3 regions of the Paenibacillus sp. FSL P2-0089 genome follow, and region 2 is predicted to be linked to each of the others. Evidence: riboswitches for the same ligand, from Rfam matches in the RefSeq annotation. Region 2 holds a riboswitch; each other region holds the start of a gene.
The links. Region 2 has a riboswitch for thiamine pyrophosphate ahead of NST69_RS00500 (ABC transporter substrate-binding protein). Riboswitches for the same ligand answer to the same signal wherever they lie in the genome.
Positions count from the first base shown of each region.

Region 1: another riboswitch for thiamine pyrophosphate. It lies ahead of thiC (phosphomethylpyrimidine synthase ThiC); the one in region 2 lies ahead of NST69_RS00500 (ABC transporter substrate-binding protein).
Region 3: another riboswitch for thiamine pyrophosphate. It lies ahead of NST69_RS08555 (thiamine phosphate synthase); the one in region 2 lies ahead of NST69_RS00500 (ABC transporter substrate-binding protein).

Region 1 covers NZ_CP152006.1:7,515,473-7,517,673, forward strand. The annotation lists gene trxB (thioredoxin-disulfide reductase) at 1-833, shown strand, start outside; TPP riboswitch at 883-989, shown strand; gene thiC (phosphomethylpyrimidine synthase ThiC) at 1,150-2,201, shown strand, end outside.
Region 2 covers NZ_CP152006.1:118,126-120,326, reverse strand. The annotation lists gene NST69_RS00505 (hypothetical protein) at 1-641, shown strand, start outside; TPP riboswitch at 714-824, shown strand; gene NST69_RS00500 (ABC transporter substrate-binding protein) at 974-2,047, shown strand; gene NST69_RS00495 (MTH1187 family thiamine-binding protein) at 2,099-2,201, shown strand, end outside.
Region 3 covers NZ_CP152006.1:2,109,619-2,111,819, forward strand. The annotation lists gene NST69_RS08545 (SDR family oxidoreductase) at 1-396, shown strand, start outside; gene NST69_RS08550 (hypothetical protein) at 555-1,091, shown strand; TPP riboswitch at 1,147-1,249, shown strand; gene NST69_RS08555 (thiamine phosphate synthase) at 1,379-2,050, shown strand; gene thiS (sulfur carrier protein ThiS) at 2,047-2,201, shown strand, end outside.

The DNA.
Region 1 (2,201 bases), 340 kb from region 2:
CGACGACAGAAGTGGAGAACTTTCCAGGCTTCCCTGAAGGGATTCTGGGTCCGGACCTGATGGACAATATGCGCAAGCAGGCGGAACGCTTCGGTGCTGAATTCAAGAATGGCTGGGTGGAGTCGGTGGACTTCTCACAGCGTCCGTTCAAGGTAACAGTGGACGGAATGGGTGTACTGGAAGCGGAGTCGGTTATTATTTCAACCGGGGCCTCTGCAAGATATCTGGGCATTCCGGGCGAGCAGGAGAATGTGGGACGCGGGGTCAGCACATGTGCGACCTGTGACGGCTTCTTTTTCCGTAATAAAAAGATTGTCGTCGTCGGCGGCGGAGACTCCGCTATGGAGGAAGCCAGCTTCCTGACCCGCTTTGCGTCCAGCGTAACGCTGGTTCACCGCCGTCCCGAGCTGCGGGCCTCGAAGATCATGCAGGACCGGGCGCGTGACAACAGCAAGGTAACCTGGGCCTTGAACCGCACACCGGTTGAAGTAACGGTAGGAGAGACCGGAGTGAAGGGCCTTACGGTGCTTAACAATGAGACAGGTCTGACAGAATTGGTGGAGGCAGACGGCGTGTTCGTAGCGATTGGACACACACCGAACACAGCCTTCTTGGGCGGGCAGATCAATACGGATGAGAATGGCTATATCGTGGTGAATCCGGGTACCACCGAGACCAACATCCCGGGTGTATTCGCCTGTGGCGATGTACAGGATACCCGTTACCGTCAAGCGATATCGGCAGCGGGAACCGGTTGTATGGCCGCTATGGATGCCGAGAAGTTCCTGGAAGGCACGATGGTGCACGACTGGAGCGAATCGCTAGACAAATAACGGGTTTACAAGAATTACCCATACAGGTAAAATGTATTTAATTAGATAAGATACCCACTAGGGGAGCCTGAATAGGCTGAGACGGGAAAATTGAATTTCCGGACCCTTGAACCTGATCTGGATCATACCAGCGTAGGAAAGTGGAGTCGGACCTTTTTTGAATACAGTCTTATTTGGCTGTTCCTTTAATAAAGCCGCTCCAGGTGGAGCGGCTTTTTGACTTGCAGGAATCTATAGATTCTTCAGCTCAATCTGCTGCGTGACCTCTTATCTGATGAGTGTACAGAGCGAAGAGGAGGAGATTGAAATGAAAGGAATGGGTAAAAACGAAGAGGTGGATCTTTCGGGATTCCCCGCAAGCCGTAAAGTGTATGTGGAGGGCTCACGCCCGGATATCCGGGTTCCGATGCGGGAGATCAGCCTCAGCAGAACCGAAGGCGTTGCCGGGGAAGAGGAAAATGCTCCGCTGCGTGTCTATGACACAAGCGGTATGTACACGGATGCCGCGGAGGAGATGGACATTCGGAGGGGGCTGCCGCCGCACCGTTCAAGCTGGATCGCGGAGCGTGGCGATTCGGAGGAGTACACCGGAAGAGCCGTCCGGCCGGAGGATAACGGAATCCGCAGAGAAGGGGCTGCCGCAGAAGCTTATCCAGGACTGTGCAGGAATCCGAGGCGGGCCTATGCAGGCGGCAATGTGACCCAGTTGCATTATGCAAGGCAAGGGATCATCACACCGGAAATGGAGTATATTGCGATCCGGGAGAATATCCGGCCGGAGTTCGTTAGGGATGAGGTGGCTGCGGGCCGTGCTATTATTCCGGCCAATATCAATCACCCGGAGAGTGAGCCGATGATTATCGGCCGTAACTTCCTGGTGAAGATCAATGCCAACATCGGAAATTCGGCGGTCACTTCTTCTATTGAAGAGGAGGTGGAGAAGATGCGGTGGGCGACCCGCTGGGGGGCTGATACCATCATGGATCTCTCCACCGGCTCTAAGATCCATACCACCCGGGAGTGGATTATCCGCAATTCTCCTGTGCCGGTCGGGACAGTGCCCATATACCAGGCGCTGGAGAAGGTGAACGGTATAGCTGAGGATTTAACCTGGGAGCTCTATCGCGACACGCTGATTGAGCAGGCGGAGCAGGGGGTGGATTACTTCACCATTCATGCCGGGGTGCTGCGGCGCTATATTCCGCTCACTGCCCGGAGAATGACAGGCATTGTATCCCGGGGCGGATCGATTATGGCTGCCTGGTGCCTGGCCCATCAGCAGGAGAACTTCCTGTACACACACTTCGAAGACATCTGTGAGATTATGAAGACGTATGATGTGGCCTTCTCGCTGGGGGATGGCCTGCG
Region 2 (2,201 bases):
GGGGGCCGGACACCTACTATATGACCAATGAGCAGACCTTCTGCTGCGTGAGCCGGGCGAAGCCGGAGATTGCCGCAGGCCTGATCAGCCAGATGTACGGCGAATATTATTACGGAATGCTGCTGAGTATTTTTCATAAAATCGTGCTGCTGAAGCTCGCCAACCTTCACTCCCGGCTGCGCATCAACCACGATAACGACGAGATCGAGAATCTGATCTTCCTGATCAACAAATTCTCGGCCAAATTCTACTTCCTGGAGCTGATTTCACAGTCGCAGGGGCGGGAGATTTTTTTTCAGCTGCGTAAGGTGTATGGCAATGATGCCCTGTTCGATGAGGTGAAAATGACCCTGAATGACCTGTTCCAGTACCAGGACAAATTCCAGGCCAAGCGGCGGGATACGCTCCTGATGGTGCTCACCGTGTTTACTGTCATCAGCGGAATATACGGGATGAATCAGGTCATCGAGGATCTGAAGGGCCAGATTGACTGGAGCAAAATGCTGGAGTACTCCGCGTTCGAGTATCTGGCTCTGTTCCTGACCTTCTCGGGGATCACCGTCAGTGTCGGCTTAACGCTGAGAGAGATCTGGAACGGCATCCGCAGCCGCCGCAAGAAGCGGCATTATACGAGGGATTAAGACACAGAGGGTGGACAATGTCGAAGCTGCCGTCTATAATACACCGTAAGAACATAGCAATACCCGTGAACTTTATAGAACCAGGGGTGCTGGAATTGGCCGGCTGAGATTGTATCCCACAAGATACTGACCCTTATACCTGATCTGGATAATGCCAGCGTAGGAATCTTCATTCGGCACAGTGCCTTAAGCGGTACTGAAGCTGAATTCCCCTCACGCAAGTAACTGGCGTCCCGATCTTCGGGACGCTTTTTTGATTATATGGATGTACAGGAATAGGGTTTCTGTAAGCTCTGAAGACCAGGGGTTGCTGGAAGGAGAGAAAAAGAGAAATGGGAGTCAAAAAAACAGTAATGCTGCTGCTCAGTTCCATGCTGGTTCTCACGGTCGCGGGATGTGGCGGCGGGAACAACAGCGGCAATGCGGGGGCCAGTGCACCTGCTGCCGGGAACAGTACGGCTGCACCTGATGCAACCGCAGCTGCACCCACGGATGCACCTAAGGCGCTGACCCCGGTCAAGATTGCCCTGGACTGGACGCCGAACACGAATCATACCGGCCTGTATGCAGCCAAGGAGCTGGGCTATTACGCGGAGGAAGGTCTTGACGTACAGATTGTACAGCCAGGCGCTGCCGGGTCTGATACAATGGTCACTTCCGGCGAAGCCCAGTTCGGCATCAGCGCCCAGGAGGCGCTGACCCTGGCCCGCCTGCAGGATGTGCCGCTGGTGTCGATTGCTGCAATCATTCAGCATAATACCTCGGGCTTTGCGGCTCCGAAGGACCGCAATATTAAGACGCCGAAGGATTTTGAAGGCAAAACGTACGGAGGCTGGGGCTCCCCTGCGGAGCAGGCTGCCATGAAAGCCATTATGGACCCCGAAGGCGGGGATGTCTCCAAGGTGAAGCTGGTGAATATCGGCGAAGCGGACTTTTTCACAGCCGTGAAGCGGGATATTGACTTCGCCTGGATCTTCTATGCCTGGACCGGGGTGGAAGCCGAACTGCGCGGGGAGCCGCTGGATATGCTGTATCTGAAGGATTACGCTCCGCAGCTGGATTACTACACACCGGTGCTGACCACCAGCGAGAAGGAGATCGCCGAGCATCCTGAAGTGGTGAAGGCCTTCCTTAAGGCTACGTCCAAGGGGTATCAGTACGCTATCGATAACCCGGAAGAAGCCGCGACGGTACTGTCGGATGCTGTACCTGATCTGGACCCCAAGCTGGTGCTGGCCAGCCAGAAATGGCTTAGCCCGAAATACAAGGACGACGCCCCGCGCTGGGGTGAGCAGAAGCTTGAGATCTGGAAGAATTACGCCGACTGGATGTACGGCCTGAAGCTGCTGGATAAGCCGCTGGATGCGGAGAGTACGTTTACGAATGAATTTTTGCCGGAATCATAATGAACCCGCATGACGGGAATCTTATACTTAACTTGAAAGGAATGATTGATCATGGCTAACACACTGCTTAGCATTCAGGTAATTCCCAAGACACCGAACAACGAGGATTCCATCCCTTACGTGGACAAGGCTATAGAGGTGATTCAAAAGTCAG
Region 3 (2,201 bases), 2.0 Mb from region 2:
ATGTTCTACCTGACGAAGGCAGCTATGCCTCATCTTAAAAAAGGCGCTACGATCATTAACACGACCTCCATCACGGCGTATCGCGGCAGCCCGCAGCTGCTGGACTATTCGTCCACCAAAGGAGCCATTCTCAGCTTCACCCGTTCGCTGTCAATGAATCTGGCCGATAAGGGCATCCGCGTGAACGCGGTAGCGCCCGGACCGATCTGGACCCCGCTGATTCCGTCCACCTTTGACGCGAAGAAGGTCAGTGAGTTCGGCGGCACCCAGCCGATGAAGCGCCCGGGGCAGCCTGAAGAGCTGGCACCGGCGTATGTATACCTGGCCTCGGACGATTCCTCCTATGTGAGCGGACAGGTGATGCATGTGAACGGCGGCGAGGTTGTCAACGGATAATGGGTGCAGAATAAGATCTGGATGCAGATTTGTGTGCAACATATAAATTTTATTTTAAAAAAGCCTAACCGCTTGCCGGCAGGCTTTTTTTCTGCGCTTGTAACTATTACAATATATTTCCGTCTATTTAGATAATTTGATATGAAAAGGGGATAGGGATGCTTAGAAAAAAAGGATTCATTCTATCTGCAGCGGGGATTTTAATTTTTCTGGTAGTGTTCATTTATTGGACTCCTTTTGCAGGGAGAGTTGTGGAAAACACAAGATTGGAAGGATATGCAAAAAGCATTGGGATTAGAATTACACAGGAATCGCCGCCGCTACCCCTTGTTACTTCCGGGAAAACCCAAATTCCGGTTACCCAAGGCAGCTATTGCTGGGGAAAATTAGGATGTGCAGATTATACAGGAGGACAATCCTTGGTACAGGGGGTTACTCCCACTGTTATAGCCCCTGAGGGGGGGATCGATGTTGCTTTTACTTATAAACCGGCACCCGGCGGGTTAACCGTTCAGCAATTTGTCGATGATAAAGAAGTGCAAATTCCATTGAAGAACGGCTCTTTTAATGCTCCAAAAGAACAAGGCGTTTATTACTACGGCATATCAGCATTCTGGACATCCGAGGATGGTAAATTTTCAGAAGGGAGTTCATCCGTGGCTTTTGTAATTGAAGTAAAATCTACGAAAGAATAGCTCTAACAGGAATTATATGCTAATATACAAAAAGCAAGGCCAAACAACCGCATAGAACGATCACTAGGGGAGCCGCAAGGCTGAGACGGGCGTATCTGCTCGGACCCTTTGAACCTGATCTGGGTTATACCAGCGTAGGGAAGTGGAGAACGAATATTGCAGCGGGGGTATACGGCTAATACCGGTATTCCTGTTTCTATTCCAGACTGCTTCCTTTACGGGGGCGGTCTTTTTTGTGTTGTGGAGAGGTGTAGTGTGAGCTGGGACAGACGGGAGGGGGAAAGGCGTTGCACGAAATTCATGTCATCTCAGACGGTCGGCTCCACCCTGAGAAGCTTGCGGAGCTGGCTGCGGCGGTACATCCCATGGTGGATTATATCCATCTCCGGGAAAAAGCCATGTCCGCCCGCGAACTGCTGGCGGCGGCGCAGCAGATGCTTCAGGCCGGGGTTCCGCCTTCGAAGCTGGTCATTAATGACCGGATCGATATTGCCTTGGCCGCTGGGGCAGGCGGTGTACAGTTGGCCTGGCATAGCCTTCCGCCAGCCGCAGCACGCGGGCTTGCACCGGGCCTGCGGATCGGCAGGTCGGTACACTCGCGGGAAGAGGCGGCGGAGGCTGGAAGGCGGGGAGCAGACTTCTGCCTCTACGGGCATGTTTTCCCGACGGCCTGTAAGCCCGGACAGCAGGCACGGGGACTTGCGCAACTGGCCGAGGCTGTCCGCTGGAGCCGCATCCCGCTGATTGCGCTTGGAGGGATTACCCCGGGTAATGCCGGAGCGGTGCTGGCCCAAGGGGCGGCTGGCATTGCTGTCATGTCGGGGATCTGCGGAGCCCCGGACCCGGTGGCAGCGGCCATGGCGTACAGGGAAGCGGTCCACAGGGACAGGGCAGCGGAGCTGGCTGAAGCGCTGGATATGGCTCAAACACAGGGCACAGCAGGAGGTGAACAGGCATGAATGTGACCGTTAACGGAAAGAGGCAAAGAATCGAAGAGAGCTGCCGGACACTGGAGGATCTGCTCTCCCGGCCCGAGTGGGCCGGTAAGCTGGTGATTGTCGAGCTGAATGGTGAGCTTGCTGGCAGAGAGGTTTACGGAGAAACACTGCT